Regions from separate parts of the Arthrobacter sp. Y3223065 genome, predicted to be linked through region 1. Evidence: riboswitches for the same ligand, from Rfam matches in the RefSeq annotation. Region 1 holds a riboswitch; the other holds the start of a gene.

Region 1 (10,813 bases):
CTTCGGCGAACACAAGTTCGTCACGTCGACGATCTTCGACATCGGGGTCTACCTGGTGGTGGTGGGCCTGGTGCTCGACGTGCTGCGCAGCTTCGGCGCCGAGATCGACGAACGCACCGAGGAACGCACGCATGGCCGCCGCAAGAGTGCCGAACTGCAAGTACCCGCAGCGATCGAGGAGGAGGTGTCCCGGTGACTGTTAACCTGACGCTGCTCCTGGTGATGGGCGTACTGTTCGCCGTGGGCGTTTACCTGATCCTCGAGCGCAGCCTGACCCGGGTGATGCTCGGCCTGATGCTCATCACCAACGGCGCCAACCTGTTGCTGCTCAGCACCGGCGGGCCCGCGGGCCTGGCGCCCATCTTCGGCAGCGACATCCCCGCGGACGCCTACAGCGATCCGTTGCCGCAGGCGTTGATCCTTACCTCCATCGTGATTTCCTTCGCCGTTACCGCTTTCATGCTGGCCATCATCTACCGCTCCTGGGTGCTGGGACGGCAGGACGAGGTCCAGGACGATATCGAGGACCGCCGGGTGGCCAACCAGCCCACCTTCGATGCAGAGGACGACGCGGAGATCCCGGCCGAGACCACCGAGTTCGTCCCGCCGGACGAAGCCGAAGAAACGCCAGCCACCACCAGGTCCCGGATGGAGAGAAAGCAGTGAACGCCGCCACCATCGCGCCGCTGGCAGTAGTCCTGCCGCTGCTGGGTGCTGCCCTGGCGTTCGTGCTGATCCGCCACCCAAACGCGCAGCGCCGGACCGGTGCCATCACGCTCACGGTGACGCTGGCACTGGAGACCGTGATGCTGGCCTCGGCTTGGACCAACGGGGCGCAGGCGGTGAACCTCGGCGGCTGGCTTCCTCCCTTCGGCATCACACTGGTGGTGGATGAGCTATCCGCACTGATGCTGGTGGTCTCCTCGGCCGTCAGCCTGGCGGTGCTGCTGTATGCCTCGGGCCAGGGCATGACGAACAGCGACGAGGAAGGCCCGGTCTCGATCTTCCACCCGACGTACCTGATCCTGGTGGCCGGGGTTTCCAACGCGTTCCTGACCGGCGACCTGTTCAACCTGTATGTCGGGTTCGAAATGCTGCTCACGGCCAGTTACGTGCTGATGACTCTTGGCGGCACCAGCCCGCGGATCCGTGCCGGGGTGACCTACGTCGTCGTCAGCGTCATCTCCTCGGTGCTGTTCCTGGTCTCCATCGCGATGATCTACGCGGCCACCGGGACCATTAACATGGCCGACCTGGCGATCAAGCTCGGCGAACTGGATCCGGCAACGCAGATGACGCTGCATTTGATGCTGCTGGTGGCCTTCGGCATCAAGGCGGCGGTCTTCCCGCTGTCCTTCTGGTTGCCCGACTCGTATCCGACGGCGCCGGCGCCGGTCACCGCGGTGTTTGCCGGCCTGCTCACCAAGGTCGGCGTCTATGCCATGATCCGCACCGAGACGCTGCTGTTCCCGGGCGACCGGCTCAACACGTTCCTGATGGTCGTGGCGGTCCTGACCATGGTGGTAGGCATCCTCGGGGCCGTGGCGCAGATCGACATCAAGCGCATGCTCTCGTTCACGCTGGTCAGCCACATCGGCTACATGGTCTTCGGCCTGGCCATGTCCTCGGTGGTGGGCCTGGGCGCGGCGGTCTATTATGTGGCGCACCATATTACGGTGCAGACCAGCCTGTTCCTGGTCGCCGGCCTGATCGAACGCCGCGGCGGAACTACCAACATGGACCGGCTGGGAGGCATGGCCAAGCTGTCGCCGCTGCTGGCCATCCTGTTCTTCGTGCCGGCCATGAACCTGGCCGGCATCCCGCCGTTCTCCGGTTTCCTGGGCAAGATCGGGCTCGTGCAGGGCGGCGTGGAGCTGGGCACCCCGGTCGCCTGGGTACTGGTGGCGGGCAGCATGGTTACGTCCCTGCTGACCCTGCTGGCCATGGCGCGGGTCTGGAACCGCGTGTTCTGGCGGCGCCCCGAAGATGCCGAGCACCCGGACCCGGTGCTGGTGGCCACCAAGCCTGACGGATCCGCCGTGCGGACCACCCGTCATGTGGAGGACCACCCGCACGGGCGTTTCACTGGACGGGGCATCGTTCAACTGCTGCCGCTGCCCATGGTCTGGCCGACGGTCGGGCTGGTGGCGATGGGCCTTGCCCTGACGCTGTTCGCCGGGCCCCTGTTCGAGCTCAGCGACCAGGCGGCGCGGGAGATGCTGCAGCGCACCCCCTACATCGAGGCCGTCCTGGGTGAGGGCGCCCTGCAGGAGGGGGGCCAATGAGGAAACCGCGCATCTCCATCTGGGTCGAGCTGCCGCTGCTGGCTTGGCTGGTCATCCTCTGGGGCTCCCTGTGGCAGGATTTCAGTCCCGGCAACCTGATTTTCGGCCTGCTGATCGCGCTGGTCATCGTGAACCTGTTCTACCTGCCGCCGGTCGAACTCAGCGGACGCTTCAATCCGCTGGCGGCGCTGGTGTTCGCCGTCACGTTCGTGTGGCAGGTGGCGGTGGCGAGCGTCGAAGTCCTGTGGCTGGCCCTGACCCGCGGCCCGACGCTGCGCAACGCGGTGGTGGCGGTCCGGCTGCGAAGCCATTCCGACCTGCTGGTGACTGCCACCGGGCATGCCATTTCGCTGATCCCCGGCAGCTTCGTGGTGGATGTGGACCGCTCGACGTCCACTCTTTACCTGCACGTGATCGACGTGGCCACCGAGGAGGCCGCCGAACGTTTCCGGGCAGACGTGCGGCGGATCGAGGCGGGACTGATCCGGATGATGGGCACGAAGGAAGAACTGGCAATGGTCAAGGCCGAAGGTACCGGCAGGGGAGGTGCAGTGTGAACGGGGAAGTCATTCCGGTTGCCCAAGTCGTCGTGAGCGCAGTGCTGGGCGTGGCCGCGGTGCTGTCGCTGATCCGCCTCGCCCGCGGCCCCTCGCTGCTGGACCGGCTGTTGGCCATTGACGTGCTGCTGGCGATTGTCTGCGCCGGACTCATCGTGGACATGGCCGCCGGCGGCCACATGAACAACCTGACGCTGGTCGTTGTCATTTGCCTTGTCGGTTTCATCGGCTCGGTCGCCGTGGCCCGTTTCGTGACGGACGGGCGGCCCCGTGAACACTGACCTGATACTCGACATCGCGACCGCCGTCTGCCTGATCGCCGGCGCGGGGATGTCCCTGGCCGCGGCCATCGGCCTGCTGCGGTTTCCGGACCTGCTATCCCGGATGCACGCCGCCACGAAGCCGCAGGTCTTCGGCCTGCTGCTGCTGCTGACGGCAATGGCCCTGCAGTTGCGCAGCTGGACGGCGGTGCCCTTGCTCCTCATAGGCTGGCTGTTCCAGTTGCTTACCGTGCCGGTTTCCGCCCACATGGTGGGCCGGGCCGGATACCGAACCAAGCACCTGCGCAAGGAAATCCTCAGCGTGGACGACCTCGACGCGGTGGTGGAGGCAGCGGCCGAGGAGGATTCCGAGGTGGCATCCGACGACGTCGCGCCTTCCAGCGCCGACGCCGGCAGCAGTGATGTTCCCGGCGGCCAGCACGCCGGCGAGCCGGGGGAGCGGCGTACCGCGGCGGCGGCCGCTGGTCCCGGGCGGAACGACCAGGACGACGCCGGGCCGGCGGACCAAAAATAACCCGCGGACAAAAGATAACCCGCGGACAAAAAATAACCCGCGAACAAAAAAATGCCGGTCCGGCGGCGGCTGCCGGCGGACCGGGACCAGAAGCGCGATGGGGGACGGGACCGCGGCCCCGTCCCCCATCGGACTCCCTCAAGGGACCGCTTAGACCATTTCCCGCGTCTTGTCGTAGCGGATGACCGCCTTGGCGGTGGCGCGTTTGGTCAGCACCTGGATCACGCGCGCCACGGTGCCGGACACCACGGCGAAGGCGACCGCCGCCCGCAGGCTGTTCTCCAGGTCATCGTCGCTCTTCGGCGCATCTTTTCCGGTGACTCGCTTCCAGACGAACCCCAGCAGCTGGCTGGCTGCCAGGCCCGCGCCGATACTCACCAGTGTGCCCAAGAGCCTCAACACAACGTTCATGCCCGCTCCCTTCCGGGGCCGCGGCCCCGTCTCAACTGCTGTTCCGCTTCCCAGCCTACTGCCCGGCACCCGCCCGGGCCGTAAGCCGTCGTGCATTTTCCAAGGGTCTGAAGCCCGAATCGCCCGCCGCTGCGGGCAAGTGTAGACTGGTGCGTGCTGCTAGACAGCACCTATGACGACAGGGGAGCGTCCGACCGGCCGGTACACACCGGAGACCGGGAGGGACGCTGAGAGTGCGGAAGAACCGCAGACCCTCGAACCTGCTCCGGTTAGTACCGGCGAAGGGAGTCGAGTTCTCGGGGCGCGCCGCATGGCCGCCCTCCCCTCCTGCAACCAGGAGGATCCCAGTGAGTACCGTTTCGAATGCACCCGCCACGCCCACCCCTGCCCGGAAGCCGCGCTACGGCTGGCGGGTGGTGGACATCGTCGTGGCCTCGGTGGTCGCCGTGGCCGTCGGCGTCATCTTCTGGGCCTGGTCGGCGGGCTGGCCGCTGATCGAGGGCCTGACCCTTGCCTTCCCGCCTTCGGCCGGACTGTACACCGGCGGCTGGCTGATGGCCGGCGTGCTGGGCGGGCTGATCATCCGCAAGCCCGGCGCCGCCATCTACTGCGAGATGCTGGCCGCCATTGTCTCCGCGCTGCTGGGCACGAGCTTCGGCATGACCGTCCTGGTCTCCGGCCTGATCCAGGGGCTGGGGGCCGAGATCGTCTTCCTGCTCTTCCTGTACCGCAAGTTCAACCTCGGCGTGGCGCTGCTGGCCGGCCTGGGCGCAGGCCTGGCGCTGTCCATCAGCGAGAACATCCTCTACAACATGCTGTGGGCCGCCGAGTGGCAACTGGCCTACGTGGGCTTCGCGGCCGTGTCCGGCGTCGTGATTGCCGGGCTGCTGCCGTGGCTGGCGGTCAGGGGGCTGGCGAAGACGGGCGTGCTGTCCTCCTTCGCCGCGGGACGCTCGGCCGACGTCTGAGCCGTTCCATGGGAGAGCAGAGTACGACGGCGGTGCCCGGACCTGTGCCGGTCCTCGCCGAAGGGTGGGGCTGGCGGCACGCTGGCCGCAAGGACCCGGCGGTGCGCGGGGCCAGTTTCAGCATCGCCCCGGGCGAACGGGTACTGCTGCTGGGCGCCTCCGGGGCCGGCAAGTCCACGCTGCTGCACGCCCTGGCGGGCGTGCTCGGCGACGAGGGCGAGGGCGAGGAGACCGGCCGGCTCACCGTGGCGGGTGTGCGTCCCTCCGAGGCCCGCGGCCGGGCCGGCCTCGTGCTGCAGGATCCGGAGAGCCAGCTGGTGCTGGCCCGGGTTGGCGACGAGGTGGCCTTCGGCGCGGAGAACCTGTCGCTGCCGCGCGCGCAGATCTGGGACAGGGTCCGCGAATCCCTGGCCGATGTCGGCCTGGCGGTACCGCTGGATCACCCTACCTCGGCGCTGTCCGGGGGTCAGAAGCAGCGGCTGGCGCTGGCCTCCGTCCTGGCCATGCGGCCGGGGCTGCTGCTGCTGGACGAGCCGACCGCGAACCTGGACCCGGACGGCGTGCAGGAAGTACGCGACGCCGTGGCCCGGGTGCTGGACCGCACCGGCGCCACCCTGGTGGTGGTCGAGCACCGGGTGGCTGTCTGGGCGGACGTGGTGGACCGCGTGATCGTGCTCGCGGCCGGCGGCGGCGTGCTGGCCGACGGGCCGCCGGGCACGGTGCTCGCCGAGAGCGCCACCCGCGCCCGGTTGATCGAGGCCGGCGTCTGGGTTCCCGGACACACCCCGCGGCTGGACCTGCCCGCGGCACCGGCCCCGGGCGGGCCGTTGCTGCGGGCGGCGGCGCTGGACGTGTCGCGGAACCGGAGAGCCGCACCGGTGCTGCGCGGGGTGGACCTGGACCTGTTGGCCGGGCAGGCGCTCAGCATCACCGGCGCGAACGGCGCCGGCAAATCCACGCTGGCACTCACCCTCGCCGGGCTGGTGCCGCCAGCGGGAGGGGAACTGTCAGCGACACCGGCCTTGCACCGCGGCGCCGGCCTGTCACCGGCAAAATGGAAGTCCGCGCAGCTGGTGACCCGCATCGGCAGCGTCTTCCAGGAACCGGAACACCAGTTCCTCACCGGCACGGTGCTCGACGAACTCGAGTTCGGCCCGCGCCGCGTGGCCAAGCTGCCCGAGGCGACGGTCCGGCAGCGCGTGGACACGATCGCCGAGCGGCTCCGGCTGACCCGCCTGCTGCAGGCCAACCCGTTCACCCTCTCCGGCGGCGAAAAACGCAGGCTCTCGGTAGCCACCATGCTGGCCACCAGCCCGGACATCCTGCTGCTGGACGAGCCGACGTTCGGGCAGGACGCCAACACCTGGGCCGAGCTGGTCACACTGCTGGCCGAGCTTGTGGCCGATGGCAGGAGCGTGGTCTCGGTGACGCACGACGCCGACTTCACCGCCGCGCTCGGCGGTGCCGGCATACGGGTGGCAGACGGCGGCGTGCGCCCGGCCCAACCGCTTCGGAGGGCAGCGTGAGCATGGACCTGATGACCCCCCGGTTGGCAGCCTCCCCGTTCAGCCGCGCCAACCCGGTATCGAAGCTGGCCGCCGCCACCCTGATCACCGTAGTGGTCATGCTCAGTGTGGACTGGGTCAGCGCTTCCGTGGTGCTGGCCGCCGAACTGTTGCTGATGCCCGTGCTGGGCGTCAGCCCGTGGCTGCTGCTCAAGCGCGGCTGGCCACTGCTGGCGGCGGCAGCCGTCGGGGCTTGGGCAACGGCCTTGCTGGCCGAGAAGACCGGGGCCGTGCTGTTCCAGTTCGGTCCGCTGATCTTCACCGAGGACTCGGTGGCCGGAGGCGTTGCCATCGGCCTGCGTTCGCTCGCCGTGGCGCTGCCGGGCATTTTCCTGCTCCTGACGACCGACCCCACGGATCTGGCGGACGCCCTGGCGCAGAAGCTGAAGCTGCCCCACCGGTTCGTGCTGGGAGCGCTGGCCGCCATGCGGTTGGTGGGGCTGCTCGTGGAGGAATGGCGGATTCTCGGTTTGGCGCGCCGCGCCCGAGGTGTCGGAGCGGAGAACCGGCCGCTGGCCAAGGCGGGTGCGTTCGTGGGCCAGGCGTTCGGCCTGATCGTGCAGGCCATCCGCCGTGCCACCCGGCTGGCCGTCGCCATGGAGGCCCGCGGCTTCGGCGCCGGGCCCAGGACCTGGGCGCGGGAATCCACCTACAGCGTGGTGGATGTTTGGGTGTTGCTGGGCGGCGCCGTCATCGCCGGAGCAGCAGCCGCCGCCGCCGTGGCCGCCGGGACCTGGAACTTCATCTTCGTGTGAACCGGGGCCCGGCGGGCCCCGGCCGTCCCATGAAAGCCGGGGTCCGCCGTCCCGTTCGGGGCTACGGCTTGAGCACCACCTTGATGCAGCCGTCCTCCTTCTTCTGGAACTTCTCGTACATCTCCGGCGCCTGCTCCAGCGGAACCTGGTGGGTCGCCAGGTCGAGCACGCCCAGCGGGTCCGACGGTTCGTCGACCAGCGGCAGCAGATCGTCGGTCCACCGCTTCACGTTGCACTGGCCCATCCGCAGCTGGAGCTGCTTGTCGAACATGGTCAACATCGGCAGGGGGTCCTTCATCCCGCCGTACACGCCACTGATCGAGATCGTGCCGCCGCGCCGGACGGCGTCGATCGCGGTGTAGAGCGCGTCGAGCCTGTCCACCCCGGCTGTCTCCATCGCCTTGCGGCCCAGAGCGGACGGCAGCAGCCCCACCGCCTGGTGGACCGCGCCTGCCACGGGCGAGCCGTGCGCCTCCATGCCCACCGCATCCACCACCGAGTCCGGCCCGCGGCCGTCCGTGCGCTCCCGCAGCTCGTCCGCGACGTCGCCGTTCAGGTCCAGCGTCTCGATGCCGTGACGCTCCGCCATGGCCCGCCGCTCCGCGACGGGGTCCACCGCGAGCACGCGGTAGCCGAGGTGCCGGCCGATCCGAGCGGACATCTGGCCGATAGGGCCAAGGCCCAGCACAGCCAGGGAACCGCCTTCCGGTGGGGCCGCGTACTGCACGGCCTGCCACGCGGTGGGCACCACATCGGAGAGGTACAGATAGCGCTCGTCCTCACCGGTCTGGGGCACCTTGATGGGCCCGTAGTCGGCGTGCGGGACACGCAGGTACTCGGCCTGCCCGCCGGGCACGGAGCCGTAGAGCCGCGAGTAGCCCAGGAACTGGGCATTGTTGTTGTACTCGCGGACCTGGGTGGTCTCGCACTGGGACTGCAAACCGTTGCGGCACATGAAGCAGTGGCCGCAGGAGACGTTGAACGGGATGACCACCCGGTCCCCGGCCTTGATGTGGGTGACGGCCGAGCCGACCTCCTCCACTATCCCCATGGGCTCGTGTCCGATGATGTCGCCCTTGTCCATGAACGGAGTGAGCACCTCGTAAAGGTGCAGGTCCGAGCCGCAGATGCCGGTCGAGGTGATCCGCACGATCGCGTCCGTGGGCTCCTGGATCCGCGGATCCGGGACCTCCTCCACGCTGACCGAGCGCTTCCCCTGCCATGTCAGAGCCTTCATTGCCCTCCTTCTCAGGGCTGCCGCCCCGGACGGAACGACAGCATGCTGATCTTTCGGTCCAATCGACCCTAACACCGCAGTAGCGCGGTGGTCGAAGCGGCGCTGTCGTCGCCGGAGCAGCCGCCGCTGCCGCCGTGGCCGCAGGGACCTGGACTTCATCTTCGTGTGGACCGGGGCCCGGCGGGCAGAACCTCCGGCGGGATGACTCCGGCCGGCTACTCCTTCTGGCTGCCCTGGGCCAGCAGCGCTGTCAGCTCCTCCGTCAGGTCGGGCGAGACGGGGATTTCCTTGCCGTCGATGCTCTTGACCGGGGCGAGCAGGCGGATACTCGAAACCAGCCAGACGGCGTCGGCTTCGTAGAGATCGTGCGGCTCCAGCGGACCGTAGCCCAACTGCCAGCCGGCAGCTTCCGCCTCCTTGAACAGCACCGACTGGGACGTGCCCGGCAGGATGCCGCTCTCCAGCAGCGGCGTCACCAACGTCTTCACGCCGTCGCGCACCCGCGCCATCAGCACGGTGGAGGTGGGCCCTTCGAGCACGCGGCCGTCGCTGGACGTGAAGATGGCATCGTCGGCGCCGTTCTTGTGCGCATAACGCAGTGCGGCCATGTTGACCGCGTAGGAGAGCGTCTTGGCCCCCATGAGCAGCCACGGGGCGCGTTCGGCCAGCGAGCTGTCGTACCCGCGGTCGAGCAGCAGCACGGAAATGCCGTCGGTGCGCTGGCGCCGTCCGGCGGCCGGCGGCCGGGAAGCCTGGACCCAGGCCGTGGGCGCGGAAGCGCCTTCCACGCCGCGGGTCACCAGCAGCTTGATCACCAGTTCTTCGACGGGCGGATGCTCGGCGATCGCCGTCGCGATGGCACGCTCCCAGGCGTCCGGGGCGGGAAGCTGCAGGTCCATGATCCGGGCCGAGCTGGCCAGCCGCTCCAAGTGCGCCTGCAGCTTGCGCGGGACCCCGTTGACTGCCAGCAGGGACTCGAAGATGCCGTCCCCGCGGGTGGCGCCGAGATCGGTGGCCATCAGCTGAGGCCGGGAAGCATCTGCGACGCGGCCCGCCTCGTGGGCAGGGTCCAAAAACACCAGAACTGTCATGGCTACAGCTTAGTTAGTTTGCCCCCAAAGGCCGGGTAGGCTGGGAGGATTGCGCCGGCACACGGCGGGAGGGGAGGAACAGCCGCGTGCTGTGGTCGTTTGCGGGGCTGGGCACGTTCCCCGACTGGGCCGTCGCCATTCTGGGCGTGGTCGATATGGCCATCCGCATCATTGCCTTGGGCGTGATCCCGGGGAACCGCCGCCCCAACACCGCCATGGCCTGGCTGCTGGCCATCTTCTTCATCCCGCTGATCGGCCTGTTGCTCTTTTTCATGTTCGGCAGGTACCGCCTCTCGGAGCGCCGGATCGCCAAGCAGTCGGAGATCAACAGCCGGGTGTGGGCCGCCACCCGGAACCTCAAGGAGCCCAGCAGCGAACAGGAAGCTCCGGCCTGGGTGCATTCGGCGGCAGAGTTGAACCGGCGGCTCGGCGCCTTCCCCATGGTGGACGGCAACCACGCGGAGCTGTACGCGGACTACGACGAGTCCATTGCCGCGATGACCGAGGCCGTGCGCGAGGCGCGCGAGTTCGTGAACATCGAGTTCTACATCATGAGCCGCGACGAAAGCACCGGCAAGCTCTTTACGGCGCTGGAAGAAGCCGCCGCCCGGGGGGTCCGCGTGCGCCTGTTGTTCGACCACATCGGCACCCTCCGCGTCGCCGGCTACCGCAAGTTCCGCCGCTGGCTGGAGACCACCGACATCGACTGGCGCCGGATGCTGCCCGTATTGCCGGTCCGCGGCCAGTGGCGCCGGATCGACCTGCGCAACCACCGCAAGATCCTGGTGGTGGACGGCCGTGTGGCGTTCACCGGATCGCAGAACCTGATCGAGCCCGGCTACCGCCGCACCTCCAGCCATAAGATCGGCCGCAAATGGGTGGAACTGATGGCGCGCTACGAAGGCCCCATCGTCACCGCGCTGAACGTTGTGTTCGCCACCGACTGGTCCAGCGAAACCGACGACACGCTCGAAGGCGAACTGTTCACCCCGGCCCCGTTCCGCGAGCCCGGCCCCATGACCTGCCAGGCCCTGCCCAGCGGCCCCGGCTTCGCAACCGAGAACAACCTGCGCCTGTTTAACACGCTCATTTATGCGGCGGTGGACCGGCTGTCCATTTGCAGCCCGTACTTCGTTCCGGATGACTCGC
Region 2 (10,813 bases), on a different contig from region 1:
CCACGGTGTCCAAGCGGACGCCAGCAGCCGGAGCCAAGTCGGTCAGCCGGAGCGGCAACGTCTCGGTGACGTTCAGCAAGGCAGTCTCCGGTGTTAGCGGCTCCAGCCTCAAGCTGGTCGACAGCAAGGGCAAAACGGTTTCGGCCAAGGTTAGCTACAACTCGCGGACCCGGACGGCAACGCTGAATCCGTCGAGCAACCTGAGCGCGAACGCCAGCTACACAGTTCGGTTGAGCACCAGCATCAAGGATGCCTCGGGCAACCGGCTGTCGGCCACCAGTTGGTCCTTCCGGACCGGACGGTAAATAACCGCCTCAACAAGTAAGAGTCCAGGCTTCGGAGAAATCCGTCGCCTGGACTCTTGCGTGCCGGGAGCAGGGGCTCACGGTAGCCACCGCGTCCCCATCCCGCGGGATGACAGAAGCCGCGCCACAGCTTGTTGGGGGGATAAGCTGTGGCGCGGCTTCCTCATCTACGTAATCGCGGCCGGGTACGGAAAAGTTACGGGTCCGGCGAAACTTTCTGAAAAAGTTTTCGGCCGCCGCCGGCCGCGGGCACCATCAGTGCGCCGCGACGATCTCCACGCTGCTGGCGAGCCGCCGGTTCTTCAGCACCGGCAGGAACTCGCGCACCTCGTCGATCCGGCGCCTGGTCACGTCAACGGTGACCACGCCACGGAGTTCATCGTCCAGGAAACCCTTCGGAATGCCCATCGGGTCCAGGATGGCCGAATGCCCCACGGTGTTGGTGCTCGACGTTCCGGCCGCGGCCACCCAGCAGGTGTTCTCGATGGCACGGGCGCGCAGCAGCGTTTCCCAGTGTTCGATCTTGTGGTCTCCCTTGAACCAGGCGGCCGGCACGCACAGCAAGTCGGCGCCCTCCGACGCCAGCGCGCGGGCGAGCTCGGGGAAGCGCAGGTCGTAGCAGGTGAGCACCCCGATGTTCAGGTCGCCCAGCTGCACGATCTTCAGGCCGCCGTCGCCGGGCTTGATCCGCTTGGACTCCTGGTAGGAGAACGCGTCGTAGAGGTGGAGCTTGCGGTAGGTGTCGACGATCCGGCCCGTGGCATCGACGATCACCAGCGTGTTGTACGGCCGTTCCTCGCCGCTGGATTCGTAGCCGCCGGCGATGATCGCGATGCCGACTTCAGCGGCGATGAAGGACAGCTGCTGCACGAACTTGGTCCAGTTGGCGTCGACCGCCGCGGCCAGGTCGCCCTCGACGTGGCGGACGGTGAACATCGATTCCTCGGGAAACACGACCAGCTCGGCGCCGTCGGCCTTGGCTTCTTCCGCGAGTGAGCGCACCGTCTGGAGGTTCTCCGTCACGTCCCCGCTGGGGTTGAGCTGTCCGACGCTGATCTTCATAATGCGCTCCCGTCTTGATGGCGGTGTGTGTCCTTCCAGCCTACCTAAGACCAACTTGCCCGGCGCTTCCGCGGGCGCAGTGGCTTCACCGCCCGACGGCGGCGGGGCGGCTCAGTGGTTAATGGCGTCGATCCCGGGGGCGGCTTTGGTGGTTACCGGCGCCAATCCTTGGGTCGACTTGCGGAGTGCCCCGGCAATCCCGGCCGGCTTCAGCGGCTACCGGCGCAGCGCAGGATGGCTTCCACGGAGCGGTCGGCGTCTTCTTCGGTAGTGGACCAGTTGCTGACGCTGATCCGCATGGCGGCCTGGCCGTGCCATGTGGTCCCCGAGAGCCAGAGTGTTCCGTCCTCCTGCACCCGGCGCACCACCTCGCGGGTGAAGTCGTCCGGGTCCGAGCCGTCCTGCGGCGTGAACCGGACCAGCACCTGGTTGAGCACCACGTCATTGAGGATCTGCACGCCGTCCGCCTCGGCCAGCCGCCCGGCCATCCGGGACGCCAGCGAACAGCAGCGCCCCACGAGGTCCGCCACCCCCTCGCGGCCGAGCGTCCGCAGCGCGGCGTAGGCCGGGAAGCCGCGGGCACGCCGGGAGAACTCCGGCACCCACGCCACCTCGTCCCGTTCGGCGCCGTACTCCAGATAGGCGGCATGCGGCGGGGACATCGTGCGCTGGTGCACCTCGGCGTCGCGGACAAAGGCCACGCCGGAGTCGTACGGGACGTTGAGCCACTTGTGCGCGTCGGTGGCCAAGGAGTCGGCCAGCTCCACGCCGTCCACCAGGTGCCGGTAATCCGGGCTGGCGGCGGCCCACAGCCCGAACGCGCCGTCGACATGAACCCAGGCGCCTTCCCGCCGTCGTACTCGTTCCACCGCCGGCTGGATGGGATCGAAGGAACCGGTGTTCACATTGCCGGCCTGCAGGTTAACGATCAGCGGCAGGTGGACCGGAATCCGGTCCAGCACGGCGTCGAGCGAGTCCAGCGTGATGCGGCCCTGCGCGTCGGTGTCCACCGAATAGATCCTGCGGCGGCCCAGGCCCAGGTACTGCAGCGCGGTCAGCACGGTGCTGTGGGCTTCTTCCCCCACAACGACGGCGATGTCCGGCGCGCCGAACAGTCCGTCGCTGACCACGTCCCAGCCCACGCGTTCCAGCACTGCCGTCCGTGCCGCGGCCAGGCAGGTGAAGTGGGCCATCTGGCAGCCGGTGACCAGCCCGAAGCCGGAATCCGCGGGCAGGTTGAACAAGTCCAGCAGCCAGGCGCCCACTGCCTCTTCCACCACGGAGGCGGCCGGACCGGCCACATACAGTCCGGCGTTCTGGTCCCAGGTGGAGGTCAGCCAGTCTGCGGCGAGCGCGGCCGGTTGGGCGCCGCCGATCACGAAGCCGAAGTAACGCGGACCTGCCATGGCCACGGCAGCCCGCCCACCGACGTCGGCCAGATGCTCAATGACCGCCTGCGGGTCTTCGCCCCGCCGCGGTAGCTCTCCCGCCAGCTCGCGGCGCAGGGCCGCCACGTTCAGCCCCGATTTCACCGGGCGCCCGGGCAGGGACTGCAGGTATTTTGTGGCCAGCTCGGCCGTCCGGCGGAGAAGTTCATCGTCCCCCATGACGAGCATGTTACGCCGGGACCCTGCCCCGCGACAGGCGGAGGGGCCGGCACGCGCTTGCTGCGGATAGATCCCAGCATGCATGGGCCGGTTAAAGGGTACGGGCGGGCCGATCGTCGGCGTCTTAGTTCCCGAGCGCTTCAAAGCCCGCCAGGTACCCCAGGGCATGGCTGGTGAGCAGGACGGCCGCTAGGACCGCCAGGACGCCGGCCACCATCAGCCAGTCCGCGCCGGTCAGCGGGATCCTCCGCCAAATAGTCCGCGGACTCAGGCCCAGGCCCCGTGACTCCAGGGCCTGTGCCATCCGTTCGCCCTTGCGCACGGAGACGACCAGCAGGGCGAACGCCGCATTCCCGTGGGCGCGCAGGCCGCGCGGCAAGGTACCGTCCGGACGGAGCCGGGCCCGGACGGCATGGGCCTGCCGGATGGTCAACCATTCCCGCGGCATTTCCTGCAGCATCCGGTACCCGGCCAGGATGGCGTAAGTGATCCGCGGCCCGAGCCGGGCGTGCTGGTGCAGGCTGCCCATCAGCGCGACGCCGTCGGTCGAGGCAATAAAACCGATGGCCAGGATCCCGATGACCAGGGTGCGCAGGGCCAGGGAACCGCCGACGGCGAGGCCCTCGACTGTAATCCGCAGCGGCCCGGACTCCCATAACACTTCGCCGGGCCGGCTCAGCGCGTTGACCATGAAGATCCCCAGCCCGAAGGCGATGAAGGGTACGTGCGCCAGCGCCATGGTCCTGGGCCTGAGGCGTGTGGAGGCAGCGACCGCGGCCAGGGCGACCAGGTAGAGGACGGCAGGCGTCACCGGATCGAAGATGAAGATCAGGGTCAGCGACACCACAAACAGGAGCGCGAGCTTGATGGTCGGATTGCGCCGCGCGAGGACGCCGCCGGCGACGGCGGAAACCGGGCCGGGGGCGAAGGCGGCGCTCATGCCCGGCTTCCGATCTGCGGATGAACCGTACCGGCGCGGGATACCGCAGCATCGAGCCGGTCAAGGACCCGCCGGATCTCGTGGGCCGAGGCGAACTCGGCCAGCAGCCATTCGATCAGCGGCGGCAGCCGCAGGCCGGCACGCTGCAGAACCTCAGGGTCGCGCAGGACGTCGAAGACGGGGCCGTCGGCAATCACCGTGCGGTCCGCGATCACGATGGCCCGGTCAGCCAGCGTCGCGACGGTCCGCAGGTCGTGGCTGGAGAAGAGGATGCCGCGGCCAGCGGCGGCGGCCTCCTTGAAGGCTGCCACCGTGGCGATCGTGTCCCGCCGGTCGAGGCCGAACGTGGGTTCATCGGCCAGGAGCGCAGGCCGCTCGTGGGCCAGCATGGCCGCCACGCTCAGGCGTCGCTTTTCGCCCCCCGACAACCGGAAGGGGCTCTGGTCCGCCACATGGGTGAGCCGGTGCTGCGCCAGGAGGCGGCCGAACCGTTCGGCGGGAGCGTCGGGAAGGCCGTGCCGGACTTCGTCCTGGACGGTGTGTGCCACGAACTGGTGCTCGGGGTTCTGGAACACCATCCCCGGACGTTCCCCGCGGATGGTTCCCGCCGCCGGCGGCAGGAGCCGGGCGAGGGTGAGCAGCAAGGAGGTCTTGCCGGCCCCGTTGGCTCCCAGCAGGGCGGCAATTTCGCCGCGCTTCAGCCGGAGGGTCACATCATGGAGAATGGCCGATTCCGGCCGGACATCCCCCGCGTTCCGGCGCTTTTTCCGCCCGGGTACCGTCCGCGAGACGGAGAGGCTTTCCGAGGCCAGCACCGTCTCGCCGACCGCGGGCGCCGCGGCATCCTGGGCGTGGTCCGGCCCTGCCAGCTGCCGCAAGGCCGAGCAGACGTCGGGCGCGTCGAGACCGCCGGTCCGGCCGGTGACGGCCAGCAGTTCCGTCTCCAGCGGCAGCCAGCATCCGGCCTCGTTCAGCCGTACGGCATGGGCCCCCAGCACTTCGGCGGTCACGCCGTCGGCCAGGACCTGGCCTGCATCGCCCAGGACGACCGCCCGGTGCGGCAGGCCGGCTATGCCCGCTTCACCGGCGTAGTCGTCCAGCCGGTGTTCGACCAAAACCACTGCCGGCCCGTAGGCGGCCGTGGCAGCGGCGACGGCGTCCCGCACAGCGGCCAGGCCTGCCGGATCGAGCATGGACGTGGGTTCGTCGAGCAGCAGCAGGTCCGGTTCGGCGATGAGGCCGGCAGCCAGCGCCACCCGCTGGCCTTCTCCGCCGGACACCTGGGCCGTTGGGCGGCCGCGGAGGCCGGCGGCACCGACCGAAGCCAGCACTGCGTCGATCCGTGCCGATATTTCCTCCGGAGGCACCGCACGGTTCTCCAGCGGCAGCGCCAGCTCCTGTTCGACGTCCGGAAGACAGACCCCGGAGGAGGGATCCTGGGCCAGCACGCCGACGTGGCGGGAAAGCTCGGCGACCGAGGAATCGGTCGTGGCCGCGCCGTTGACCGACACCATGCCGGTGAGGGTGGCGACCACCGAGTGCGGGACCACGCCCGTGACCGCCTGCAGCAGCGTGGACTTTCCCGACCCGGAGGCCCCAAACACGATCAGGTGTTCCCCGGGCTTGAGCCGCAGCATGACGTTGCGCAGCACGGCCGTGTCCCGCCGCGGGAAGCCTACGGATACGTCATCGAGCTCCAGGACCGGGTCAGCGGTGCGCATCGGTTTTGCCCAGCCGGGCGCGGCCAATCGCGAAGTTGTCCACCACGCCGGTCTTTGCCAGCCCCTCGACGATGATCTTGCCCAGCAGCCCGCCCAGAATAACGCCGGAGATCAGGTGGATGACCAGGCGGGTCCAGAACAAGTCCTGGCCGTACCAGCCGGACCGGAAGGCCGAATAGAAGAAGACCAGGCCGGCGCCGAACAGTCCGGACATGGCGTAGGTAAGCCAGCCGTACGAACGGTAGCGGGTGGCCGCGAACGGGATCTCGCTGCCAATGCCCTGGATGGCGGCTGCCACGAACAGCAGCGGACCGACGGCGGAGCCCAGGAACACCACCTCGATCACCGAGGCCAGGACCTCGGCCAGCACGCCGGCGAAGGGGCGCTGGACGATGGCGATGGCGATCGGAGCCACCAGCAGCCAGCTTCCGGCCAGGAAGTGCTGCGACAGGTCTCCGGCCGGACCCATCAGCAGGGACAGGGCGGTCCAGGCCTGGACGAAAACCCAGTAGAGGAAACCGAAGACGACGCCCAGGACAACCAGAAGGACAAGGTCCTTCAGGGTCCAGGCACCGCGCGGGAGGGCATGCTGCTGCGAAGACGATGATGACATGGTCGGTCCTTCCGCTTCAGGAGGCGCTGGGGCTGTTGATGGACAGCGTCGCGTGCGTGGTGACGTGCTGGACGGAACGGCCCACCAGGATCCAGCCGGCGGCAACGGCCTGCAGCACCTGGGCAACATCGCCGTCCATGCGGGTGACGAAGTGCTCCGCCTGCACCGCAACACCGGTGGACTTTGCATAGTCGATGGCGGCGTAGATATCCAGCATGTGGTCGGCAGAGGCACCGCCGGTACCGCCGTCGGCCAGGGGATACAGCGCCCAGTCGGCTGCGGCTTCGATTCCGGTGGGTTCCAGTTCCGGGATCTCCGAGTACAGGGCGGCGCCTCCCTCGGGTATTTCGCAGCTGACGCCGCCGGGGCAGCCCCGGGACAGGAGCACGGAAGCCGAGACATGCGCCCCGGTGCGTCCCGCCGCGGCAATCACTTGGCTCAGGTAGCGCAGCACGTCCTGCTCGGCGCCGGTCAGGTAGGTGCTCACCTTGCCGGTCTGCACCTCAAGGCCGGTGGCGTCGGCCTCGTCCAGTGCCGCCAGGATGACGTCGGCATAGTTGTCGGCCATCACCGCCAGGGTCAATCTCGCGCCAACGCCGAACTCGCGGGGAGTGGCGGTGAACTTATCGCTGCCGAGGGCAGCAGTGAGGGTGTTCGTCGCTGTGACGATCGAGTCTGATGTTCGCATTTCGCGCCCTTAGGTTTGTTAAACGGGGCACGGGTAGTAAAGAGTCAACGTCCCTGCGCTGGCATGATCCAGATCAGGTTCGACGGTCGAAACTTGAGAAGTTTCCTCTCAGCCCGGCTCACCGGACTCCCGTGTTGCCCACGAGTCTAACCCATGGCGCGCACCGGACGCGAAAGGTTTAAGCGCGGGGCCGGGAACGCAGCGGGGCGCGGACATCGCTGCCCGCGCCCCGCCGTCCATCCATCGGTGACGGTCCGACGGCTAAGCCGGCCATCGCCGTCGTTGGTCCGTGCTATTCGCTGATCAGGTCCCGCACCACGATGGTCTGGTCGCGGTCGGGGCCTACGCCGATGGCGGAGAACCGGGTGCCGGAGAGCTTTTCGAGCGCCAGCACGTAGTTGCGGGCGTTCTCCGGCAGGTCCTCCAAGGTTCTGGCGCCGGTGATGTCCTCGGTCCAGCCCTCGAAGTACTCGAAGATCGGCTTGGCGTGGTGGAACTCGGTCTGGGTCATCGGCATTTCGTCGTGCCGGACGCCGTCCACGTCGTAGGCCACGCAGACCGGGATCTGTTCGATGCCGGTGAGGACGTCCAGCTTGGTCACGAAGTAGTCCGTGAAGCCGTTGACCCGGGCGGCGTGGCGGGCCAACACGGCGTCGTACCAGCCGCAGCGCCGCGGCCGGCCGGTGTTCACGCCGAACTCCCCGCCCTTCTTCTGCAGGTACTCGCCCATGTCGTCGAACAGTTCGGTGGGGAACGGCCCGGCGCCCACCCGGGTGGTGTACGCCTTGATGATGCCCACGGCGCGGTTGATCCGGGTGGGGCCGATGCCCGAGCCCACGGACGCGCCGCCGGCCGTCGGGTTGGAGGAGGTCACGAACGGGTAGGTGCCGTGGTCAACGTCCAGGAAGGTGGCCTGGCCGCCCTCCATCAGCACGACCTTGCCCTCGTCCAGCGCCTTGTTCAGCACGTAGGTGGAGTCGATGACCATCGGGCGCAGCCGCTCGGCGAAGGACAGGAAGTACTCCACGACCTCTTCCACGTGCACGTCCCGGCGGTTGTACACCTTGACCAGCAGTTCGTTCTTCTGCCGCAGCGAGCCTTCGACCTTCTGCCGCAGGATCGATTCGTCGAACACGTCCTGCACGCGGATGCCCAGCCGGGCCACCTTGTCCATGTAGGCGGGGCCGATGCCGCGGCCGGTGGTGCCGATCGCGCGCTTGCCCAGGAAGCGTTCGGTCACCTTGTCCATGGTCTGGTGGAACGGGGCCACCAGGTGGGCGTTGGCGGAGACGCGCAGCCGCGAGGTGTCCGCGCCGCGTGCCTCGAGCCCGTCGATCTCCTCGAAGAGGGCCTCAAGGTTGACCACGCAGCCGTTGCCAATGATCGGAGTGGCGTTGGGGGACAGGATGCCGGCCGGCAACAGCTTCAGCTCGTACTTCTCCCCGCCGACGACGACGGTGTGCCCGGCGTTGTTGCCGCCGTTCGGCTTGACCACGTAATCCACGCGGCCGCCGAGCAGGTCGGTAGCCTTGCCTTTTCCTTCGTCGCCCCACTGGGCTCCGACGATCACAATTGCTGGCATGGGATCCTCCCCCATTCGATGCGGCGGAAGCCCCGGACAGACTGCACATCAAGGAGCCGCTGCCGCGCATGAGAACGCCCCTCACTCCGGTTGGAGTATTTGGGGCTCTTACCCGCCAAGTTTAGCGGATGGGCCTCAATCGACCGGAATCCGCGCCGCCTGATTGGTTCCAGGGCGGAAACCGGGACGTCGATCGCAACCCACAGCTCCCGGCCCGGGACGTCGGTCCAGTGGGCGGAAGCCGGAAAGCGATCGCAGCCCCTCCGGCTCCCGGAGCGGGACATCGATCCCGGGCGGAACCGGAAAGCGGTCACAGCCCCTCCGGCTCCCGGAGCGGGACGTCGCTCCCTGGGCCGAAGGCGGAAAGCGATCGCTGCCCCTCAGCTCCCGGAGCGGGACCGAGACGGCACGTCGAGTGGAGAAAAGATGCAGCGAAACCGAGCGTAAGCCTACATCTTCTCTCCACTCGAAAAAGCGGGCCCTCTCGCGCCCGGATACGGCAGCGGTCCAGAGGATGCACATCGTCCCACAGCACGACGGCGGACCGCGGCTTGCTCTGGCCTGTACCGGCGAGGCCGGGTAGCCTGCGGGACATGGCCGCCTCTCAACCGATGGCACGGATCGGCATTTCCGGCTGGCGATACCCGCGCTGGCGCGGCACGTTCTACCCGAAAGGCCTGCCCCAGCGCCGCGAGCTGGAGTATGCCTCCGGCCACCTGAATTCAGTCGAAATCAACGGCACGTTCTATTCGCTGCAGCGACCCTCCAGCTTCCGGCAGTGGCACGCCGAGACGCCTCCAGACTTCGTGTTCGCGGTCAAGGGCGGGCGGTACATCACCCATATGAAGGGCCTGAAGGACGTCCGGGACGCCTTGGCGAATTTCTACGCTTCGGGGGTCCTCGGTCTCGGCGAAAAGCTCGGACCGTTCCTGTGGCAGTTGCCCGAGCGGGCCAACTACGACGCCGAGGTGATGGAAAAGTTCCTGGTCCAACTGCCGCGCAGCACGCACGCGGCCGCCGCCTTGGCCGCCGGGCACACCGACCTGATGAAGGACAGGACCTGGATCCCCGACGACGGGGCCGACAGGCCGCTGCGCCACGCCCTCGAGATCCGCAGCACCACGTTCATCAACGAGGAGTTCTACGACCAGTTGCGCCGGCACAACACGGCCCTGGTTCTGGCCGACAGCGCGGACAAGTGGCCGATGCTGGACGAAATCACGGCCGACTTCACCTACGTGCGGCTGCACGGAAAGGACGAACTCTACGTTGGCGGCTACCCGGACGCCGACCTGGACAGGCTGGCATCGACGGTCGCCGGATGGCTGGACGGCTCAGGCTGCCCCGACGGCGCGGGCCGGGATGCTTACGTGTACTTCGACAACGACGTCAAGGTGCACGCGCCGTTCAACGCGATCGGGCTAGCGCAAAGGCTGGGCCTGCCCACGGCCGGCCCGTGACCAGCGGGAAGCGCCAACGCATGCCCACCCGCGGCAGACGGGACGCTGCCGGGTTCCGCCCATGAACCCGCGGTCCACCGCCGCCTAACCTAGAGCGTGCCGCCTTATCAGCTAGAGCGTGCCGCCGGAGGCCTCGAGGTAACAGGTGCCGCAAAGCGATTCGTACCAGACGTCTTCGCCGTCGATGGCGACCTGCTCGCCGTCGAACACAATCTCCCCGCCCACGCGGCGCGTGTTGAAGACCGCCTTGCGTCCGCAACGGCAGATGGTTTTCAGCTCCTCGAGGGAGTGCGAGATTTCCAGCAGTCGGCGGGCACCCGGGAAGGCCTGGGTGCGGAAGTCGGTGCGGATGCCGTAGGCCAGCACCGGCACGTTGTCCATCACCGCGATGCGGAACAGGTCGTCGATCTGTTCCGGCTCCAGGAACTGCGCCTCGTCCACCAGCAGGCACGCCACCGGCTGCACGTCCACATGCTCCAGCAGGGCTTCGGGATCCTCGCCGGCGGCCACCCGGCCGAAGTGGTCGCGAACGGATTCACCCGGTCGGATCATAAAGTCCACGTCCCGGGCCATACCCAGCCGTGAGACGATCTTGCTGTCCCCCTTGGTGTCCATCTGCGGCTTGGCCAGCAACACGCGCTGCCCGCGTTCCTCGTAGTTGAAGGCTACTTGGAGCAGTCCGGTCGATTTGCCGGAGTTCATCGCCCCGTAGCGGAAGTAGAGCTTGGCCAACGCAGTCCTTTCAAGCGGTCCCAGCAGTCGATTCTACTGAGCCGGTAGCCAGGTGGGCGGGAGCAGGGTCGGCGCGCGGCTTCCGCGCAGCGCAAGACCGGGA

The links. Region 1 has a riboswitch for thiamine pyrophosphate ahead of AC5RUK_RS05530 (ECF transporter S component). Riboswitches for the same ligand answer to the same signal wherever they lie in the genome.
Region 2: another riboswitch for thiamine pyrophosphate. It lies ahead of AC5RUK_RS10620 (YkoF family thiamine/hydroxymethylpyrimidine-binding protein); the one in region 1 lies ahead of AC5RUK_RS05530 (ECF transporter S component).

What each region holds. Positions count from the first base shown of each region.
Region 1 is NZ_JBNHGC010000002.1:132,731-143,543, forward strand. Features, by position in the region: gene AC5RUK_RS05495 (Na+/H+ antiporter subunit A) at 1-196, shown strand, start outside; gene AC5RUK_RS05500 (Na(+)/H(+) antiporter subunit C) at 193-666, shown strand; gene AC5RUK_RS05505 (Na+/H+ antiporter subunit D) at 663-2,285, shown strand; gene AC5RUK_RS05510 (Na+/H+ antiporter subunit E) at 2,282-2,842, shown strand; gene AC5RUK_RS05515 (MrpF/PhaF family protein) at 2,839-3,123, shown strand; gene mnhG (monovalent cation/H(+) antiporter subunit G) at 3,113-3,637, shown strand; gene AC5RUK_RS05525 (DUF4235 domain-containing protein) at 3,788-4,048, opposite strand; TPP riboswitch at 4,219-4,352, shown strand; gene AC5RUK_RS05530 (ECF transporter S component) at 4,396-5,016, shown strand; gene AC5RUK_RS05535 (ABC transporter ATP-binding protein) at 5,025-6,542, shown strand; gene AC5RUK_RS05540 (energy-coupling factor transporter transmembrane component T family protein) at 6,545-7,336, shown strand; gene AC5RUK_RS05545 (zinc-dependent alcohol dehydrogenase) at 7,398-8,573, opposite strand; gene AC5RUK_RS05550 (aminodeoxychorismate lyase) at 8,789-9,664, opposite strand; gene cls (cardiolipin synthase) at 9,751-10,813, shown strand, end outside.
Region 2 is NZ_JBNHGC010000003.1:438,919-449,731, forward strand. Features, by position in the region: gene AC5RUK_RS10590 (Ig-like domain-containing protein) at 1-305, shown strand, start outside; gene AC5RUK_RS10595 (carbon-nitrogen hydrolase family protein) at 561-1,367, opposite strand; gene AC5RUK_RS10600 (pyridoxal phosphate-dependent decarboxylase family protein) at 1,577-2,974, opposite strand; gene AC5RUK_RS10605 (energy-coupling factor transporter transmembrane component T family protein) at 3,099-3,914, opposite strand; gene AC5RUK_RS10610 (ABC transporter ATP-binding protein) at 3,911-5,635, opposite strand; gene AC5RUK_RS10615 (ECF transporter S component) at 5,622-6,248, opposite strand; gene AC5RUK_RS10620 (YkoF family thiamine/hydroxymethylpyrimidine-binding protein) at 6,265-6,936, opposite strand; TPP riboswitch at 6,969-7,079, opposite strand; gene AC5RUK_RS10625 (adenylosuccinate synthase) at 7,229-8,518, opposite strand; gene AC5RUK_RS10630 (DUF72 domain-containing protein) at 9,112-9,978, shown strand; gene AC5RUK_RS10635 (thymidine kinase) at 10,090-10,710, opposite strand.